DNA from 3 places in the Streptomyces sp. NPDC059900 genome. Region 1 is predicted to be linked to each of the others. Evidence: riboswitches for the same ligand, from Rfam matches in the RefSeq annotation. Region 1 holds a riboswitch; each other region holds the start of a gene.
What was found. A riboswitch is a leader RNA that binds a small molecule or an ion and turns the genes downstream of it on or off. The one in region 1 is predicted to bind S-adenosylmethionine.

Region 1 (7,522 bases):
AGAGGTTCGCCCCCTCGGCGGCGACCTCGGACTGACCGCCGGTGTAGGTGCGGAGAATGGTGGGGATACGAACGTTCACGCTCATGGGGATCACCTCGGTAGTTCGGGGGCGTGGGGCGCCCCGTCAGGGGCGCGGGGAACTGCGCGACCAGCCACGACGGTCCGCAGACGGAGGAAGGCTCAGGCCCTGCGGCGGTTAACCGGCAAGACCCGCGGCGCGAAACGCGTCAAGGTTGGGCTTGATCGTCGCGGTCGCCTGAGAGGTCTCGGCAACAGCGTCCAGGGTCTTGAGGCCATCACCGGTGTTCAGCACCACGGTGGTGAGCGCCGGGTCGATGAGACCGGCCTCGATCAGCTTCTTCGTGACGCCCACCGTCACACCGCCCGCGGTCTCCGCGAAGATGCCCTCGGTCCGCGCGAGCAGCTTGATCGCGTCGACGACCTGCTCGTCGTTCACGTCCTCCACCGCACCGCCCGTACGGCGCGCGATGTCCAGGACGTACGGCCCGTCGGCGGGGTTGCCGATGGCGAGCGACTTGGCGATGGTGTCCGGCTTCTGCGGGCGCACGACGTCGTGCCCGGCCTTGAAGGCGGTGGACACCGGCGAGCACCCCTCGGCCTGCGCTCCGAAGATCTTGTAGGGCTTGTCCTCGACGAGCCCGAGCTTGATGAGCTCCTTGAGGCCCTTGTCGATCTTCGTGAGCTGCGATCCGGAGGCGATCGGGATGACCAGCTGGTCGGGAAGGACCCACCCCAGCTGCTCGCAGATCTCGTACGCGAGGGTCTTGGAACCCTCGCCGTAGTACGGCCGCAGGTTCACGTTCACGAAGCCCCAGCCCTCGCCCAGCGGGTCGCCGATGAGCTCGGAGCAGAAGCGGTTCACGTCGTCGTAGTTGCCCTCGATGCCGACGAGCTCGCCGCCGTACACCGCGGCCATGACGACCTTGCCCTGCTCCAGGTCGTGCGGGATGAACACGCAGGAACGGAAGCCGGCGCGGGCCGCGGCGGCACCGACGGCGCCCGCGAGGTTGCCGGTGGAGGAGCAGGAGAGCGTGGTGAAGCCGAAGGCGCGGGCGGCCTCGATGGCCTGCGCCACGACGCGGTCCTTGAAGGAGTGCGTCGGGTTGCCGGAGTCGTCCTTGACGAACAGCTTGCCCTGCTCGACGCCGAGCTCGCGGGCGAGGTTGTCGGCCTTGACGAGCTTGGTCCAACCGGGGTTGATGTTGGGCTTCTCGGCGACGTCCGCCGGGACGGGAAGGAGCGGGGCGTAGCGCCAGATGTTGTCCGGGCCGGACTCGATCTGCTTGCGCAGCGCCTCGGGGTCACCGGTCGGCAGGTCGTACGCGACTTCGAGCGGGCCGAAACAGGCCTGGCAGGCGAAGATCGGGCCGAGCGGGTAGAGCTCGCCGCACTCGCGGCAGGAGAGGCCGGACGCGGGGCCGAGGTCCACAGAACCCGTGGACGTCGTGGTGGAGGGGGTGGTGTCGTTCGTTGCGACAGTCTGCGCAGCCATGGAGGCGAGGCCCTTTCTCCTCATCTTCCTCGCGACGCATCTCGCCGCGAGACGGAATTGGCACCTTCCCCACCGAGACCTCGCGTGCGCGGTCGGCGGGATGGTTGCCGGGGCTTCAACGGGCCGTATCCCTCTGCCCCTCTGGATGAGCGGTATGGCGCCGGGCTTCAGGGGCCCGGGGCATTTGTTGCGCGATGACCCCGGCATGCGATGGTCATCGGCGTTGTTCAAGACTGTAACCGACGGCCTGGACCCTTGAGATAGTCGTCCGAACCGCGAGATGGATCACATGTAGGCCACACACAGGAGGAGCCCCCCGTGCTGGAAGAGGCCGAGCGCTGGCTGACCAGGCGTTCCTGGTCTGTTGCCGACCGCCCGCTCAGCGCGCTCGTCGCCGCCAAACGGGCGTCGGGAGCCTCGGTGAGTGTCGTCCTGCCCGCGCTCGACGAGGAGGCGACGGTCGGCGAGATCGTCGCCGAGATCCGCCGCGAGCTGGTCGAGAAGGCCGCCCTCGTCGACGAACTCGTGGTGATCGACTCCGGCTCCGCCGACCGCACGGCCGAGGTCGCCGGGGCGGCGGGCGCGCGGGTCGTGCACCGGGACGAGATCCTGCCGCGCATCCCGGCCGTGCCCGGCAAGGGCGAGGTCCTGTGGCGCTCGCTCCTGGTGACCGGCGGCGACATCGTCGCGTTCGTCGACGCGGACCTGAGGGAGTTCTCGGCGGACTTCGTGACGGGGATCGTGGGCCCGCTCCTGACCGAGCCCGACGTGGACTTCGTGAAGGCGATGTACGACCGCCCGCTGGCCGGGACCGACGACCAGGGCGGCCGGGTCACCGAGCTGATGGCGCGCCCGCTGCTCAACATGCACTGGCCCCAACTCGCCGGATTCGTGCAGCCGCTGGGCGGGGAGTACGCGGCGCGCCGGTCCCTCCTTGAGCGGTTGCCGTTCCCCGTCGGGTACGGCGTGGAGCTCGGGCTGCTCGTCGACGCGCTGCACACCGTGGGCCTCGACGCGCTCGCGCAGGTCGACGTCGGGGTGCGCAAGCACCGCCACCAGGACGGGCAGGCGCTCGGCCGGATGGCCGCGGCGATCTACCGGACGGCACAGCTGCGCCTGGCGCGCGGCCATCTCGTACGCCCCGAGCTCATACAGTTCGAACGGGGCGAGCAGGGGTTCGAGCCGCGGACCCATTCGGTCGACACGGAGGAGCGCCCGCCGATGTCCGGCGTCGCGGAGTACACGGCACGCCGCGTGGCGTAACCACTCATCGCCGGGCATTTTGTCTACATTCCCCACTTATGTGGCAAAGACATGCAGTGGGAAGCGCGCGACGCAACGGTCGCATGACCATGGCCACGGTCGGCCTCATGGCAGGACTGCTCGGCGCCGCGGCCGCGCCTGCCTCCGCCGCCCCGGCCGCGGAGGTGCGTCACGGCGCATCGTCGTACGCGAACACCAGGACCGTCGACCGCATCGAACTCACCCCCGCGGACGAGCAGCACAGCGGCCGCGGACAGCTGGCCGACAGCGGCAGCAACTCGGACACGATGCTGTACGCGGGCCTCGCGATCTCCCTGTGCGTCCTGGGCGCGCTCGCGGTGGCGGCGGCACGGAGCAGACGGAACTAGGCCCTTGTCCCTGAACGTATACGGCCGGGTCATCGCGGTCCGGCCGTACGTTTGAGCCCTTCCCGGAAGGGCTAGGTTGCGCACATGGTCTCCGAGCACGCCGCAGCCCAGGTCCTCGTCGCGTCCAACCGCGGCCCCGTCTCGTACGCCCTGGAGGAGAACGGGGAGCTGACGGCCAAGCGGGGCGGCGGCGGACTCGTCTCCGGGCTCAGCGCGATCGGCGACTCCGAGGCCGCGCTGTGGGTGTGCGCGGCACTGGGCGACGGCGACCGGGAGGCCGTGCGGCGCGGGGTCGGCGAGCCCGGCGTGCGGATGCTCGACATCGACGCGGGTTCGCACGAGGGGGTGCACGCCGACGCGTACAACGGAATCGCGAACTCGGTCCTGTGGTTCGTCCACCACATGCTGTACCAGACGCCGCTCGAACCGGCCTTCGGCCCGGAGTTCCGCGCACAGTGGGCGTCGTACGAGACCTACAACCGCGCCTTCGCCGAGGCGCTCGCCGAGAGCGCGGCCGGGGGCGCTGCGGTCCTCGTCCAGGACTACCACCTGGCCCTGGTGCCGGGGATGCTGCGCGAGCTGCGCCCCGACCTGCGCATCGGCCACTTCTCGCACACGCCGTGGGCGCCGGTGGACTACTTCCGGATGCTGCCGGACGACGTCGCCGAGCAGCTGCTCCGCGGCATCCTGGGCGCCGACCGGGCGGCGTTCCTGACGGGGCGGTGGGCGGACGCGTTCAGCGACTGCTGCGTCGCGCTCCTCGGGGGCACGTCGGGGACGCGGATCGGGGTGCACGGGCTCGGGGCCGACGCGGACTTCCTGCGGGAGCGGTCGCGGCGGGAGGACGTGGAGGAGCGGCTCGTCGCGCTGCGGGAGCAGATCGGGGGCTCCGGTTCCGGGGACGGCGATCGGAAGGTGATCGTCCGGGTCGACCGGACCGAGCTCTCCAAGAACATTGTGCGGGGCTTGCAGGCGTACCGGGAGCTGCTCGCCACGCGGCCCGAGTGGCGGGAGCGGGTCGTGCATGTCGCGTTCGCGTATCCGTCGCGGCAGGATCTCGCGGTGTACCGCGACTACACCGCCTCCGTGCAGAGGCTGGCGGACGAGATCAACTCCGAGTTCGGGGTGGAGGGTTGGACGCCGGTCGTCCTGCACGTGAAGGACGACTTCGCGCGCTCGCTCGCGGCGTACCGTCTCGCCGACGTGGCCCTGGTGAACCCCATCCGGGACGGGATGAACCTGGTGGCCAAGGAGGTTCCGGTCGTCTCCGACGAGGGGTGCGCGCTGGTCCTCTCCCGGGAGGCGGGGGCGTACGAGGAGTTGGGCGAGGATGCGGTGGTGGTGAATCCGTATGACGTGACGGCTACGGCTGCCGCCCTGCATACGGCGCTGACGATGCCTCTGGCGGAGCGCGCGGAACGCACGAAGCGCCTCGCCGCGGCGGCCACGGCCCTCCCCCCGGCCCAGTGGTTCCTGGACCAGCTCCGCGCCCTGGGGTAAGGAATTTTCCCCAACCCCGCCCCTTCCCGGCTGCATCCATTGGCGGCTGCGCCGCGCAGGGGGCTCCGCCCCCAGACCCCCGGTCCTCAATCGCCGGACGGCTGAAAGATCACCCCGGACCGGCGGATATCTCAGCCCGTCCGGCGTTTGAGGACGAACTCGGCGGAGCCGGTGATGACGGCACGCAAGGCCCTCGCGCCGGCGAGTTAGCGGGAAGGGGCGGGGTTGGGGACTAATCCTTGCGGTCAGGACAGCCGGGCGGCGATTGCTGACAGCAGGGTCACGACCCCCTCGGGGCCGTCCACCACGAGGTCCGCCCGCTCGGCAAGCTCCACCACCTCCGAGCTGCCACTGCACACCAACAGCCCCCGCACCTGATCAGAACGCAGCTTCTCCACCGCCGCGAAAGCGGGAAGGTCACCCAGATCGTCCCCCGCGTAGAGGACACTCTCCGCGCCCACCTCACGGACGTACTCAGCAAGGGCAACCCCCTTGTCCATCCCCGGCGGACGCAACTCAAGGACAAGCCGCCCCGGTTCGACGATCAGACCGTGGCGGGACGCCAGCTCCGCGAGCGGATCGCGCAACGCCTCGAACGCGGCCTGCGGATCCCGCGCCCGGCGGGTATGGACGGCGACCGCCCGCCCCTTCTCCTCGATCCAGGTACCGCGCCACGCCCCGATCCCGTCCAGGAACCCGGGCAACTCGGCCCGCACGGCCGCCACCCCGGGGTGCGGATCAGCCGCATGAACCGCAGAGGACACCGCGTCCCAGCGCTCGGCACCGTAATGCCCGAGCACGACGAGGTGTTCGAGCCCCGGCACCCCCGCAAGGCCGCCGTACCGCACCGCGACTCCCGCGGGCCGCCCCGTCACCACCGCGACGGACCGCACCTTCGGCGCGAGCGCGGCGAGGGCGGGAACGGCGCCGGGATGGGCGCGGGCCTGCTCGGGATCGGGCACGATCGCCGCGAGCGTGCCGTCGAAGTCGAGCGCGATCACAGCCTTCCCGGGCCGCGCGAGAAGCGCGGCAAGACCCTCGCGCCCGGCGGGAGTCACGGGCTCGGGCAGCTCGGAAGAGTACTCGGGGTCACCCATGCGCCAGACCCTACGCCCGCCCCTGCGCTCAACGCTCCCCGCGCCGGGACTCCCTGACCCGCCGGAGCCGGTTGACGGTCACCGGATCGTGCGCGAGGGCGCGTGGGTCGTCGAGCAGGGCGTTCAGGAGCTGGTAGTAGCGGACCGGCACCAGACCGAGCTGCTCGCGGACGGCGCGCTCCTTGGCTCCGGGACCGGCCGCCCAGTCCCGCCGCTCCAGGGCGAGGATCGCGCGATCACGCTCGGAGAGGCCGGTGTCCGGGAAAGCGTCGTCCGTGCCATGGCTCATGCCCGACACGCTATTCCGAGTTCTCCTCGGTCGCCGCCTTGGACTGGATCTGGCTCAGGATCGACTGCGGATTGCCGTTCGGGCCGACGGCCTTGCCGATGTATTTCTTGACCTCGACGGAGACCTGCGCCCAGGACGTCTTGCCCACGGGGTACAGCTGCGAGGTGGGCAGCTCGTCGAGGAACTCGGCGAGCGCCTTGTCGTTCTTGTTGCCCGTCATCTCCTGCGCGGCGGAGGTGGTCACGGGCAGCAGGTCGTACTCGCGGGAGAAGTCCAGGACGTTCTTCGTGCTGTAGGCGAAGTCGAGGAACTTGCCGATCTCCTCGCGGTTGCCGTGCTGCTTGAAGGCCATCATCCAGTCGGCGACGCCCATCGTGGCCTGCGCGTGGCCGTTCACGCCGGGCATCGGCACCATGCCGTACTTCACGCCCTTCTTCGCGGCCATCTGCATCAGCGTGGGGTGGCCGTTGAGCATGCCCACGTCGCCACGCGTGAAGGCGGCGAAGGCCTCGGCGCGGTCGAGTTCGGCGGGCGGCGTGGCGCCGGTCAGGCCCTTGCCGACGAGATCGTCCTTCAGCCAGGTGAAGGTCTTCACGTTCTGCGTGGAGTCGATGTCGTACGAGCCGACGTTGTCGGTGTAGCCGCCGCCACCGCTGAGCAGCCACTGCATCGTCTCGGCCTGCGCCTCTTCCGAGCCGAGCGGCAGGGCGTAGGGGATCTTCACGCCGCGTTCCTTGAGGACCTTGGCGTCGGCCGCCAGGTCGGTCCAGCTCTGCGGCGGGGTGAGGTTGGCGTCCTTGAAGATCTTCTCGTTGTAGAAGAGCAGGCGCGTGGAGGAGGCGAACGGCATGCCGTACTGGACGCGCTTGACCTCGCCCGCGTCGGCGAGGGGGGCCATGAAGTCGGCCTGGGTGGCGATGGAGACCAGGTCTTCGGCGCGGTACAGCTTGTCCTGTGCGGCGTAGTCGGCGTAGGCGCCGATCTGGGCCATGTCGGGGGCGTCGCCCGCCTTGACCATTTCCTTGACCTTGCGGTCCACGTCGGTCCACGAATAGACCTCGACGTCGATCTTGATGCCGGGGTTCGCGGCCTCGAACTTCTCGGAGAGCTTGTCCCAGTACTTCTGGGAGCTGTTCTCCTTGGAGTCGCCGTAGTCGGCTGCCACCAGCTTGAGGGTGACGTCGCCGGAGTCGGCGGGACCGCCGCAGCCGGCGAGCGTTGCCGCCATGCCCAGTGCGGCTATCGCCGCGGTCAGTCCTGTCGCGCGCCGCTGCACAGCTGTTCCCACCCTCGATGATCTACGTGAACTGCGATTTTCTCCCGTGTACGCACACGAGGTCTACACCACCTCAGTATCGCTTGTGCAACGGCGTGCTCCGGCCACGGCTCCACCGCCGGACGACCGACCCCCGAAAGGAGCTTTTGGGCGGGGCAAACCCCAAAGTGGACTAGACCTCTCGCAAGTGACGCGCGAGACTGTTCCCCGTGAGAC
Region 2 (7,522 bases), on a different contig from region 1:
TGTTGTTGACGCCGGGGAAGTGCGCCGCGAGGTGGATCTGCTTGAGCGGCTTGTCCGGTGACTTGCTCATGTCGGGTTCCTTCCGGCTCAGGCGGTGGCGGCGTAGCGGCTTGCGGGGCGGGCGAGGCCGAGCAGGCCGCGCAGGGTGCCGGCCTCGTACGCGTGCCGGAAGGCGCCGCGGCGCTGGAGTTCGGGCACCAGGCCCCGGGTGATCGCCGGGAGGTCGTGACCGGCGACGGCGGGCCGCAGCCGGAAACCGGCGAGACCGGATTGCTGCAACTCGTCAAGCAGGTCGGCCAGTTGAGCGGGTGTGCCGGTGAAGACGTGTGCGTCGCTGGTGTACGGGTGACCGGCGAGGGCGTCAAGGCGCTCGCGGCGGGCCGCGGCGGCGGCCGGGTCGTCGTCGAGGAACACCACCAGGTCGCCGAAGAGGTTCAGGGGCTCGGCGGTGCGCCCGGCCTCGTCCTGCTCGGCACGGACCGCGGTGACGATGGCGCGTGCGTGCGCCGCGTCGCGCGGGGTGACAAATCCGATGTCGGCGGAGCGGCCGAGGAGCCGGAAGGGGGCGTCGGTCGGGCCCTCGTGGGCGAGCGCGCCGACAAGGGGCCTGCCCTGCGGCGGCCGGGGGGTGATCGAGGGGCCCTTGACGCTGAAGTGCTTGCCCTCGAAGTCGACGTAGTGCAGCTTTTCGCGGTCGATGAAGCGGCCGGTGGCGACGTCCCGGATCTCCGCGTCGTCCTCCCAGCTGTCCCAGAGGCGGCGCACGACTTCGACGTAGTCGGCCACCTCGTCGAAGAGGTCGAGGGTCAGCTCACGTACGTCCGCTCTGCCGAGGTCCCCGACGCCGTCGAGGGCGGGAAACGTGCGGCGCCCGAAGTGCGCGGCGTCGTTGCGGCGTGCGGACACCTGCACCCGCAGGCCCGCGCGGCCCGCGCTCACGTAGTCGAGCGTGGCGATCGCCTTGGATATGTGGAAGGGCTCCGTGTGGGTGGTCACCACGGTCGGCACGAGGCCGATGTGGCTGGTCAGCGGGGCGACACGGGCGGCGATGAGGACCGCGTCGAGGCGCCCTCGCACCTGGTCCGTGCGTCCGTCGGATTCGGTGAAGTGCGAGGACTGGAGCCCGAGCGCGTCCTCGATGGTCACGAAGTCGAGCAGGCCGCGTTCGGCCTCGGTGATCAGATCGGTCCAGTACCGGGCGGTGAGCAACTCCCCCGGCCGGGCGACCGGTTCACGCCAGGCGGCCGGGTGCCAGCCCGCGCCGTCGAGTGCGACGGCCAGGTGCAGCGGGGCGCCGGAGGGAGAGGAGGAAACGGATTGAGCGGATGAATGGGGCAGCGCTGATGATGACGACACGAAAGGTGTGCCTTCCTGATCGACCGTACGAGATCACCGGCCCCTCGGCTCCGAGGGTGCGGCGGCGGGGTGACGGGTCAGGAACGACAGAGCGCGCCGGCGACGCGCTGCAGATCGATGTGCGGTCGGGAGTACAGGTGGACCTGTGGGCGCGGGGCGATCACCTTGACGCGCGGGGCTGCCGACACGGACGCCGACGCGGGCGCGGCGGGCAGCACGGGCAGCATCACCGACACGTCCCCCACCTCCACCCTTTCGGCCCGGCGGGCCAGGGGCCTCGCCGTCTCGCGCTTGCGGAGCCCTGAGCGGGTCCGCCTGGTCCTCACCTGGAGCACCCCGCCGCGTGGGAGGGTTGCCGGTCAGCAAGCCAGGGCTTGACGCTGACACTCGTAACCTGCTCGGGACGTTACGTGAGGCCGGGGCGGTGCGCAATGCCCGTGGATCATGGGCGTGCTCACAGCTGAGTACGTGCCTCGGTGTGCGTCCTTCTCAGGCACAACCGCCGGGCCCCTGCTTCTGTTCCGCTTCCCGGCGGCGAGTTCCCGGGCCTTCTTGACGCACCGGACGCCCGGACCCAGACTGCCGGAGACGGTCACGACCCGGCTCAACGGGCCCCGACGGCAGGGCTGGTGCACATGTTCAGGGCGTTCGGCGAGAGGAAGGGCATGCAGCGGCCTCTCCTGTCCGCGCCCCGTCCCCGCCCCCGCATTCTGACCAGACGTCTGCACATCGACCTGCTGCGCGTGTGCAGCGCCTCGGTTCCAGCTGCCTGACGTCCCCGCACATACGAGACGTACATGGCGTACCCGGTGCGCGGGACGTGCGCGCAGCGGAAACGCGCCCCCTGCCGCAGCCCTCCGCGGCTACGCCTGCCCCTCTCCCCCACCGCGCCACCGTCGGCAAGCACCCGGGCGGCGCCCCCCTCACCTGCCTGGAGAGCCATGCCCGAGATCACGTCGCACCGTCCCCGCCGCCCCGTCCCGGAGACGTCGCGCTCCCCGCACGGCACGTGTCCCGCCCCGATCCGCAGCCGTATCGGCGCGGACCTGGCCGGCGGCTTCTATCCGGCGCCCCACCGATACCACCTGTATCTCTCGGCCGGATGTCCCCGCTCGCTGCGCGTCTCGGTCACCCTCGACCTGCTCGGGCTCAGGGAGTCGGTCACCACGACGCTCCTGGCCCCGGAGACCACGGACACCACCGCCGCACTCGACGACCTGCACCGCTTCTACGAGGCCACCGAGTACCACTTCCACGGCCCGCTGACCGTTCCCGCCCTGTGCGACCGGTGGAGCGGACACGTCGTCAGCAATCACACGCCGGACATCCTGCGCGACCTCGCCTGCCGCCTCGCCGCGCACGGGAACGGGAACGGCCCGCGCCGCCTCCTGCGACCGCCGTCCCTGGCCGCCCGGATCGACACCTGGCACGACTTCCTCGCCGATCCGCTCACCCCCGCGACACTGGACCGCCTCGACCGCCGTCTTGCCTCGCGCCGCTACGTCGTGGGCGACGAACTGACGGCGGCGGACGTGCACTTGTGGGCACAGCTGGTCCACCTCACCGCAGCCGAAAACGAGGCCGTGCACGCCTACCCCCGCCTCCGCTCCTACGCCCGCCGCCTGCACGACATCCCGGCCTTCCGCGCCAACCACCCCCGCTCCGGCTGACGGGGCCCAAGCGGATCGGGCCCGGTCGCGGCACACTGCCGCGACCAGGCCCGGACTTCACTCCCGGATGCTCACCAGATCCGGACGCGCTCCTCGCGGTCCAGCCAGAGACCGTCGCCCTCCGCCGTCTCGAACGCCTCGTGGAACTCTTCGAGGTTGCGCACGATGTTGGCGCGGAACTCGGGCGGCGAGTGCGGGTCGATGGTGAGGTACTGCTGCTCCTGCTCCTTGCGGCGCTTGGTGCGCCAGCAGTAGGCCCAGCTCATGAAGAGCCGCTGCGAGCCGGTCAGGCCGCCGCTCGTGGGCATCGCGGCGCCGTCGAGCGCGATGCGGTACGCGGTGTGCCCGATGGTCAGACCGCCCAGGTCGCCGATGTTCTCGCCGACCGTCAGCGAGCCGTTGACGAACTCGTCCGGCAGGTTGCGCGGCGAGAAGGCGTCGTACTGCTTGACCAGCGCCTTCGACTTCGCCTCGAACGCGGTCTTGTCGGCCGCGGTCCACCAGTCGTTGAGGTTGCCCGCACCGTCGTACTGCGCGCCCTGGTCGTCGAAGCCGTGGCCGATCTCGTGGCCGATGACCGAGCCGATGCCGCCGTAGTTCTCGGCCGGGTCGGCGTCGGGCGAGAAGAACGGCTTCTGCAGGATGCCCGCGGGGAAGCAGATCTCGTTGGTGCCCGGGTTGTAGTAGGCGTTGACGGTCTGCGGCAGCATGAACCACTCGTCGCGGTCGACCGGCGCGCCGATCTTGGCGAGCTGCCGGTCGGACTCGAAGGCGTCCGCCGCCTGCGCGTTGCCGAGCAGGTCGCCCTCGGTGACCTCAAGAGCCGAGTAGTCGCGGAAGGTGTCGGGGTAGCCGATCTTGGGGCGGAAGGTGGCGAGCTTCTCGTAGGCGCGCTCCTTCGTCTCGTCCGTCATCCAGTCCAGGCGGGCGATCGACTGGCGGTAGGCCTCCAGGAGGTTGGCGACGAGGTCGTCCATCATCGCCTTGGAGCTCGGCGGGAAGTGCCGCGCCACGTACTCCTTGCCGACGGCCTCGCCGATGGAGCCCTCGACGAACGCGACCGCCCGCTTCCACCGGGCGCGCAGCTCGGGGGTGCCGTTGAGGGTGCGGCCGTAGAACTCGAAGTTGTTCCGCACGAACGCGTCCGTGAGGTAGGGCGCGCACGAACGCAGGACCCGCACCAGCGCCCAGTCGCGCCACTGCTCGATCGGCACCTCGTCAAGGACCGCGGACAGGTGACGGAAGAAGGACGGCTGGCGGACGCACGTCTCGGCGATGGTGGCTTCCGAGCCGCCGAGCCCCTCGGCGTAGCCGCGCCAGTCGAAGTGCGGGGCCAGGGTGGTCAGTTCGTGCAGGGTGAGGAGGTTGTAGGTCTTCTGCACGTCGCGCGTCTCGGCCCGCTCCCAGTGGCCCGCGGCGAGGCGGGTCTCCAGGGCGAGAACCGTCTGCGCGGCCTCGGCGGGCGAGGCGTGCTCGCCCAGCGTGAGCAGCTCGGTGAGGTAGGCGAGGTACTTCTCGCGGATCTCGGCGAACTTCTCTTCGCGGTAGTACGACTCGTCGGGCAGGCCGATCCCGCCCTGGAGGACGTTGAAGAGGTAGCGGTCGGAGTTGCGGTCGTCCGAGTCGATGTAGGAACCGAACAGACCGGAGCCGCCGGTCCGCTCGAAGCGGCCGAGGAACGCCGCGAGCTGCCGGGTGTCCCGCAGTCCCGCGACGGCGTCGATCAGGGGCTGCGCCGGGGCGAGCCCGCGGGCGGCGATCGTCTCCTCGTCCATGAACGAGGCGTACAGCGTGGCGATCTTGCGCGCGTCATCCGAGCCGGCGCCGTCCGACGCCAGCTCCTGGATGATCACCTTCACTTGTTCCTCGGCCGTGTCGACCAACTGCACGAAGGGGCCCCAGCTCGAGCGATCCTCGGGGATCGGCTCGGTCTCAAGCCAGTGACCGTTGACGTGGCCGAACAGGTCGTCCTGGGGTCGGATCTCGGGGTTCATGCCCGCGCGGGCGTCATCCAGCATGCTCATTCACGCACCCTACGCGGACACCGTGCCCGAGCACGATCGCCTTACGGCTCCGGCCCGGCCTCAGCCGCCGACGTACTCCCGCAGATGCCGCGCCGTCACGGTCTCCCCCTCGGTCACCAGGGTCGCGGGCGTGCCGGTGAACACCACCTGCCCGCCGTCGTGCCCGCCGCCGGGCCCCAGGTCGATGATCCAGTCGGCGTGCGCCATCACCGCCTGGTGGTGCTCGATGACGACCACCGAGTTGCCGTCGTCCACGAGCCGGTCGAGCAGCGCGAGCAGCTTGTCCACGTCGGCCAGGTGCAGTCCGGTCGTCGGTTCGTCCAGGACGTACGTCGAGGACTTCTCCGCCATGTGGATGGCGAGCTTGAGGCGCTGGCGCTCGCCGCCGGAGAGGGTGTTCAGGGGCTGGCCGAGCCGCAGATAGCCGAGCCCGACATCGCCGAGACGGCCGAGGACGGCGTGCGCCTGGCCCGTGGGGAAGAAATCGAGTGCCTCGGCGACGGACATGCCGAGGACCTCGCTGATGTTCTTGCCGCGCAGCCGGTAGGCGAGGACCTCGGCGGTGAACCGCTCGCCCGCGCACGCCTCGCAGACGGACGCCACCCCGGGCATCATCGCCAGGTCGGTGTAGATGAGCCCGATGCCGTTGCACTTGGGGCAGGCGCCATCGGAGTTCGCGCTGAACAGGGCCGCCTTGACGCCGTTGGCCTTGGCGAACGCGGTGCGGATCGGGCCGAGCAGACCGGTGTAGGTCGCCGGGTTCGAGCGGCGCGAGCCGCGGATCGGCGACTGGTCGGCGACCACCACGCCCTCCTGCCCGGAGAGGTAGCCGTGGATCAGCGAGCTCTTGCCGGAGCCCGCGACGCCGGTGACCACGGCGAGCACCCCGAGCGGGATGTCGACCTCGACGTCCTTGAGGTTGTGCCGGTCGGCGCCCTGGATGGACAGCTGCCCCTTGGGCACGCGCACCTGCTCGCGCAGCCGGGCCCGGTGTTCCAGATGCCGCCCGGTCAGCGTGCCCGACGCGCGCAGCCCCGCCACGTCGCCGGTGAAGCAGATCTGCCCGCCCGCCGTGCCGGCCGCGGGACCGAGGTCCACCACGTGGTCGGCGATCGCGATGACCTCGGGCTTGTGCTCGACGACGAGCACCGTGTTGCCCTTGTCGCGCAGCCGCAGCAGCAGGTCGTTCATGCGCCGGATGTCGTGCGGGTGCAGGCCGATGGTCGGCTCGTCGAAGACGTACGTCACGTCGGTGATGCTGGAGCCGAGATGGCGCACCATCTTCACGCGCTGGGCCTCGCCGCCGGAGAGCGAGCCCGATGTGCGGTCCAGGCTCAGATAGCCGAGCCCGATCTCGACGAGCGATTCGAGCAGCTCGCGCAGGCTCGCGATCAGCGGCGCGACGGCCGGGTCGTCGAGGCCGCGCACGAACGCGGCGAGGTCGCTGATCTGCATCGAGGAGCAGTCGGCGATGTTCAGGCCGTCGATCCTCGACGACAGCGCGGCCGCGGTCAGGCGCGTTCCCTCGCAGAGCGGGCAGCGGGCGAAGACCACGGCGCGGTCGACGAAGGTCCTGATGTGGGGCTGGAGGGCGTCGCGGTCCTTGGCGAGCCAGGTCCGCTGCATCCTGGCTATCAGGCCCTCGTACGTGAAGCCGTTCGAGCCCGCCTTCACCTTGGTCGGGGCCTTGTGCAGGAGGTCGGCCCACTCCTGTTCGGTGTAGTCCTTCACCTTCTTGTCCGGGTCGAGGAAGCCGGAGTTGACCACGGTCTGCCAGCTCCAGGAGTCCACCGCGTAGTACGGCACGGTGATCGCGCCCTCGTTCAGCGAGAGCTCGCGGTCCACGAGCCGGTCGACGTCGACCGTGGAGGCCTCGCCGGTGCCCTCGCAGCGGGGGCACATGCCTTCGGGCAGATTGAAGCTGAAGGCGCCCGCCGTCCCGACGGCCGGGGCCCCCAGACGGCTGAAGATGATCCTGAGCATGGTGGAGGCGTCGGTGGCGGTGCCCACCGTGGAGCGCGAGTTGGCGCCCATCCGCTCCTGGTCGACGACGATCGCCGCGCTGAGATTGCGCAGCCCGTCGACGTCGGGGCGGCTCTGGCTCGGCATGAACGACTGGATGAACGCGGTGTACGTCTCGTTGATGAGCCGCTGCGACTCGGCGGCGATGGTGCCGAAGACGAGCGAGGACTTGCCGGAGCCCGAGACTCCGGTGAAGACGGTGAGCCGCCGCTTGGGGATGTCTAGCGAGACGTTCCGCAAGTTGTTCTCGCGGGCGCCCCGCACCTGAATCATGTGGTGGCTGTCGGCGGGTGTGACCGTCACTGATGCTCCTTGGCCTGGACAGGACCGAACCGGACTGAAGGAAAAGCGTACACCGTACCCAGTCCTGCGCGTACACCGTACCCAGTCTTGGCCCGGCGTTGGTTTTCCGACACCAATTGCCTCCCGATGGCGCTTAGTTGGTATGGA
Region 3 (5,624 bases), on a different contig from region 1:
TCCCACCTGGCGGCGGAGGCCGTCCTCCTGACGACGACGCGGCGGGCGGACCGCAAGGGCCCCGTCCACATCACCGTCGAGCAACTCCAGGAGCACAGCGAGCAGCCGGTCTCCGGAGCCTGGGAGCCAGCCGAGACCCGCTGCGCCCTCCTCCTGGCCACGGTCGTCGCACTCTGGTGCAGCGAGCCCCTTCACCAGGTGCCGCCCGCGGTGGTCGCGCTGATCGGCGCGGTCGTCGCCTCCTCCCCCGCCCTGGGCACCGTACGTCTGAAGGACGCGCTCAAGACCGTGCCGTGGGCGCTGCTGCTCTTCATGGCGGCGACGATGGCGATGGGCGTCGCGCTCGCCGATTCGGGGGCGGCGAAGTGGCTGGTGGGCGGGGTTCCCCTCGATGTGCCGCCCTGGCTCTTCCTTGCCCTCGTCGTGGCGGTCAGCACGGCCGCGCACCTGGTCCTCCAGTCCCGCTCGGCCCGCTCGTCCGTCCTGGTCCCGCTGGTCGTCGCGGCGGCGGTCGGCGCGGGCGTCAACCCGGTCGCGGCGGCCCTGGCCTCCACGGCCGCCGCCGGCTTCTGCCACACCCTGCCCGCGTCCGCGAAGCCCGTCACGCTCTTCGCCGACATCCCCGGCACCCCCACCTACACCCCGCGCGACCTGCTGCGCCTCTCCGCGGTCCTGGCACCCCTGACCGCCGCCCTCGTCCTGCTCTTCGCCGTCACGCTCTGGCCGCTGCTCGGCGTGCCCGTCCGCTGATCCCGCCCGCACTGGAGACCCCATGCTGACCCGTTTCGCCATCGCCCCCAGCGGCTTCAAGGAGTCCCTGTCCGCGCAGTCCGCGGCCGAGGCGATCGCCGAAGGAGTACGCCGTGTCGTCCCGCACGCCGACACCGATCTGATCCCCCTGGTGGACGGCGGCGAAGGCACCGCCCGAGCCCTGGCCGCCACCGGCGGAGGGCGCCTGGTCGCGCTGCCCGCCACCGGCCCCGTCGGGCAGCGGATCGGCACGCACTTCGCGCTCCTGCCGGACGGCACGGCGGTCGTCGAGATGGCCGCAGTGGCCGGACTCTCGCTGGTCCCCCGCGATCTGCGCGACCCCGGTGCCACCACGACGTACGGCGTCGGCGAGCTGATCGGCGCCGCGCTGGACGCGGGCGCCCGCCGCGTCCTGGTGGGCTGCGGGGACTCCGGCACGTCGGACGGCGGCGCGGGGGCCCTGCAAGCGCTCGGCGCCCGGCTCCTGGACGCGGACGGCTGGGAACTCCCGCGCGGCGGCCGGGAGCTGACCCGCCTGAGCCGCATCGACCCCTCGGGCCTTGACCCGCGCCTGAAGGACGCCGAGATCCGCGTCGCCTGCAACCCCTTCAACGTCCTGACCGGCGAGCGCGGCGTGGCCCGCGTCTTCGGACCGCAGAAGGGCGCCACTGCCGCGCAGGTCGAACAGCTCGCGGCGGCTCTCGACCGCTGGGCACACGTCCTGACCCGCGACCTGCGCGCCACGACGGACCTCGCCCTCGGCCCCGGAACCGGCGCGTCCGGAGGCCTGGGAGCCGGTCTCGCGGCGCTCGGCGCCCGGCTCCTGCCCCGCTTCGACGTCCTGCTCGGCCACCTGGACCTGGACGCGCGCCTTGCCCGCGCCGACCTGGTCATCACCGCCGAGGGCGCCCTCGACCACCAGACGCCGCGCGGCAAGGTCCCCGCCGAAGTGGCCCGGCGCGCCAAGCGGTTCGGCCGTCCCGTCCTGGTCCTCGCGGGCACGATCGGCCAGGGTGCCCACCACGTACGGGCGGTGGGCGTGGACGCCTACAGCTCGATCCTGCCCGCGCCGGTCTCGCTGACCGAGGCGCTGGGGCGGGGCGGCGAGTTCCTCACCGACGCGACCGAGCGTGCGCTGCGGATGATCGTTCTGGGGGCACGTCTGAAAGGACGGGAGGGCAGGACGAGCAAGGCTCAGGCGGCGTTGGTGTCCGGCACGCAGCGCCCGTCCTCGGTGCGGTAGTTCCAGCGCGCGCCGTCCGCCACCAGCTCCTTGACGGCGCGCACGAAGCGCTCCACGTGCTCGTCGGGGGTGCCCGCGCCGAAGCTGACCCGGATCGCGTTCAGGGACTTCTCGCCGGGCGCGGCCTCGGGGGCACCGCACTCCCCCTGGGTCTGCGGGTCGCTGCCGAGCAGGGTGCGCACCAGCGGGTGGGCGCAGAACAGGCCGTCGCGTACGCCGATGCCGTACTCGGCGGAGAGCGCGGCGGCGAAGTGCGAGCTGTTCCAGCCGTCGACGACGAAGGAGATGACGCCGACGCGCGGCGCGTCGTCGCCGAAGAGCGAGAGCACCTTGACGGCGGGCACCTCGGCCAGGCCCTCGCGCACCTTGGCGATGAGCTGGTTCTCACGGGCGACGAGCGCGTCGAAGCCGGCCTCGGTCAGCGCCTTGCAGGCGGAGGCGATCGAGTACACGCCGATGACGTTCGGCGAACCGGCCTCGTGCCGCGCGGCGGTGTCGTGCCACTCGACGTCCACGCCGCCGCCTGCTTCCTTGGGGCGCCGCGCGACCTTGCGCGAGGCGCCGCCGCCCGCGAGGTAGGGCTCGGCCGCCTGGAGCCAGTCGGAGCGGCCCGCGAGGACGCCGGAGCCGAAGGGCGCGTACAGCTTGTGGCCGGAGAAGGCGACCCAGTCGACGTCGAGCTCGCTGATCGAGACGGGGTGGTGGGGCGCGAGCTGCGCGGCGTCCAGGACGATGCGAGCACCGTGCGCGTGGGCGGCGGCGGCGAGCTCCCTGACCGGCCACAGCTCACCGGTGACGTTCGAGGCGCCGGTCACGCAGACCAGGGCGGGCCCGTAGGGGTCGCGGTCGGCGAGGGCGCGCTCCAGGGTCTCGACGGCCTGCCCGGCGGTGCGCGGCGCGTTCAGGTACGTCACGCGGGCGTCGCGCCAGGGCAGCAGCGATGCGTGGTGCTCGGTCTCGAAGACGAAGACCTGGCAGTCGGCGGGCAGCGCCGCGGCCAGGAGATTCAGCGAGTCGGTGGTCGAACGCGTGAAGACGACCTGGTCGCTCTCGCGGCAGCCGAGGAACTCGGCGACGGTGACCCGGCTGTTCTCGAAGAGGTCGGTGGAGAGCTGCGAGAGGTACCCGGCACCGCGGTGCACGCTGCCGTAGTACGGCGCGTACGCGGCCACGTCGTCCCACACCCGCTGGAGTGCCGGGGCGCTCGCCGCGTAGTCGAGCGCCGCGTAGGTCACCTCGCCGCCGGTGACGAGCGGCACGGTGACGTCACGGCCGAGGACGGGCAGCGGGGCGGCACAGCAGGGGTCTGCGGACTCGGTGGCGGTGACCTCGGCGGTGGCGGTCAGCTCGGCGGTGGCGGTGGCGGGGCGTGCGGACATGGCGAAATCTCCCTGCGAGCAAGACGGAACAGCTGCGTAAGATCCCGTGCGGCAGCACAACTGCTGCTCCGCGTACGGGTGTTGCCTCGACGCGCGGCGCTCTTGGCCGGGCGGAGGGGGTACTGCGAACGGGGCCGGAGGCCCTATCGCATTCGCTTGCTCACGAGACTGCTCCCTTGAGGACCAGGACCCCAGGGTGTTCGCAGGGGTCCGCGCTTGCCATACGCCTTGCTGCGTACGGCCTGGTCTTCACCCGGGGCACCCCGCCACGGACGGAGGGTTGCCGGACAGCGAGCCGGGGCTTAATCGCTGTCACTCATGACCTGTGCAGCATCCTGCCACACGATCTTCCCGGTGCACACCGCAGTCCGGCATCCGGACTGCGGTGTGCGCCACACTCACCTGTTGCTGGCCGCCACCCAGCGCTCCAGGGCCTTCTTCGCGGCCCCGGAGTCGATCGACTCGGCGGCCTGCGCGATACCGGCGCCGATCTGCTCCACGAGGGCCCCCTCGCCCGGCGTACGGGCCACCAGGGCCGCCGCCGTGTTGAGCAGCACGGCGTCCCGCACGGGACCGCTCTCGCCGTCCAGGAGCCGCAGCGCGACCTCGGCGTTGTACGAGGCGTCGGCGCCCCGCAGGGCCTCGACGGGGACGAGGTCGATGCCGACGTCCCGCGGGTCGAAGGGCTCCTCGCGCACGGCGCCGTCCCGTACGACCCAGACCCGCGAGGTCGAGGTGGTCGTCAGCTCGTCGAGCCCGTCGTCACCGCGGAAGACGAGGGAGGAGTGCCCGCGCTCGGCGAAGACCCCCGCCACGATCGGCGCCATCCGCGCGTCGGCGACACCGACCGCCTGGGCCCGCACCCTGGCCGGGTTGGTGAGCGGCCCCAGGGCGTTGAAGACGGTCCTGATGCCCAGCTGGCTGCGCGCCGCGCCGGCGTGCCGCAGCGCCGGGTGGAACTTCACGGCGAAGCAGAACGTGATCCCGGCTTCGTCGGCCACCTCCACGACCCGCTTCAGCGGCAGCTCCAGGTTCACCCCGAGCTTCTCCAGGACGTCGGAGGCGCCCGACGCGCTGGAGGCGGCGCGGTTGCCGTGCTTGACGACCTTCGCACCCGCGCCGGCGGCCACGATCGCGGACATCGTGGAGATGTTGACGGTCTTGGCGCCGTCACCACCGGTGCCGACGATGTCGACGGTCTGCCCCGGCACCTCGATGACATTGGCGTGCTCGTACATCGTCTGGACGAGGCCGGAGATCTCCTCCACGGTCTCGCCCTTGGCCCGCAGCGCGACCATGAAGCCCGCGATCTGCGCGTCGGTCGCCTCGCCCCGCATGATGCGGTCCATCGCCCAGGCCGTGTCCGCCGCGCTCTGGTCGCGCCCTTCGAGCAGCCCGTTCAGTACACCGGGCCAGGAACGGGCCGCCGCGGTGTTGCCTCCTGCGGGGGTCACAGCGCTCATCTGCCGCTCCTGGGTTCGTTCAGCCATAGGACAGGAACACCTTATCCAGCCCGCAGGACGGCAAAGAGCCCCGTCCATGCACTGGATGCACGGGACGGGGCTCTTGCCGTGGCGACCTTGTCGTCAGAGCTTCAGTCGATCAGTGGTGGCCGTGGCCGCTGGTGATCTCCTTGTACTCCTCGGTGGTGGGCTTGGGGATCTGGTTGTCCTCCCCGTAGTAGCCCTTGGAGAGCTTGGCCCGCAGCTTCTGCGAACCGGACACCTTGCGCTCGACGCCGTTCTCGTCGACCGAGGGGCCGATCTCGACCGGCGCGTACTGCTCGTGCGCGGTGAGCGTGTGCAGCTGCTCCTGGCCCAGCGGCTCGTGGACCTCGATGAACTCACCGTGCGGCAGGCGCTTGATGATGCCCGACTCGCGGCCGTGCAGGACCTTGTCCTTGTCGCGCCGCTGCAGACCCAGGCAGATCCGCTTGGTGACGACGAACGCGATGACCGGCGCCACGAAGAACGCGATGCGCACGAACCAGGTGATCGAGTTGATCGACAGGTGGAAGTGCGTGGCCCAGAGGTCGTTGCCGCCACCGATGAGCAGCACCATGTACCAGGTGATCCACGCGACACCGAAGCCCGTACGGGTCGGGACGTTGCGCGGGCGGTCCAGGATGTGGTGCTCGCGCTTGTCGCCGGTGACCCAGGACTCGATGAACGGGTAGACCGCGATCGCGACCAGGACCAGCGGGAAGATGATCAGCGGGATGAACACGCCCAGGACGAGCGTGTGGCCCCACA

Region 2: another riboswitch for S-adenosylmethionine. It lies ahead of ACQKIP_RS27515 (LLM class flavin-dependent oxidoreductase); the one in region 1 lies ahead of thrC (threonine synthase).
Region 3: another riboswitch for S-adenosylmethionine. It lies ahead of ACQKIP_RS36690 (aminotransferase class V-fold PLP-dependent enzyme); the one in region 1 lies ahead of thrC (threonine synthase).

Annotation. Positions count from the first base shown of each region.
Region 1 covers NZ_JBNNJZ010000096.1:8,305-15,826, reverse strand. The annotation lists gene ACQKIP_RS16315 (MoaD/ThiS family protein) at 1-85, opposite strand, end outside; gene thrC (threonine synthase) at 197-1,513, opposite strand; SAM riboswitch class I at 1,531-1,665, opposite strand; gene ACQKIP_RS16305 (glucosyl-3-phosphoglycerate synthase) at 1,832-2,776, shown strand; gene ACQKIP_RS16300 (hypothetical protein) at 2,860-3,144, shown strand; gene ACQKIP_RS16295 (alpha,alpha-trehalose-phosphate synthase (UDP-forming)) at 3,229-4,644, shown strand; gene otsB (trehalose-phosphatase) at 4,890-5,741, opposite strand; gene ACQKIP_RS16285 (DUF3263 domain-containing protein) at 5,770-6,030, opposite strand; gene ACQKIP_RS16280 (ABC transporter substrate-binding protein) at 6,041-7,258, opposite strand; gene ACQKIP_RS16275 (ROK family protein) at 7,516-7,522, shown strand, end outside.
Region 2 covers NZ_JBNNJZ010000256.1:1,245-8,766, forward strand. The annotation lists partial or broken gene ACQKIP_RS27510 (NtaA/DmoA family FMN-dependent monooxygenase) at 1-70, opposite strand, end outside; gene ACQKIP_RS27515 (LLM class flavin-dependent oxidoreductase) at 88-1,338, opposite strand; gene ACQKIP_RS27520 (putative leader peptide) at 1,434-1,682, opposite strand; SAM riboswitch class IV at 1,639-1,751, opposite strand; gene ACQKIP_RS27525 (glutathione S-transferase C-terminal domain-containing protein) at 2,298-3,026, shown strand; gene ACQKIP_RS27530 (M13 family metallopeptidase) at 3,098-5,050, opposite strand; gene ACQKIP_RS27535 (excinuclease ABC subunit UvrA) at 5,111-7,345, opposite strand.
Region 3 covers NZ_JBNNJZ010000478.1:68-5,691, reverse strand. The annotation lists gene ACQKIP_RS36700 (SLC13 family permease) at 1-750, shown strand, start outside; gene ACQKIP_RS36695 (glycerate kinase family protein) at 773-1,993, shown strand; gene ACQKIP_RS36690 (aminotransferase class V-fold PLP-dependent enzyme) at 1,945-3,372, opposite strand; SAM riboswitch class IV at 3,580-3,696, opposite strand; gene trpD (anthranilate phosphoribosyltransferase) at 3,771-4,835, opposite strand; partial or broken gene ACQKIP_RS36680 (ubiquinol-cytochrome c reductase cytochrome b subunit) at 4,975-5,624, opposite strand, start outside.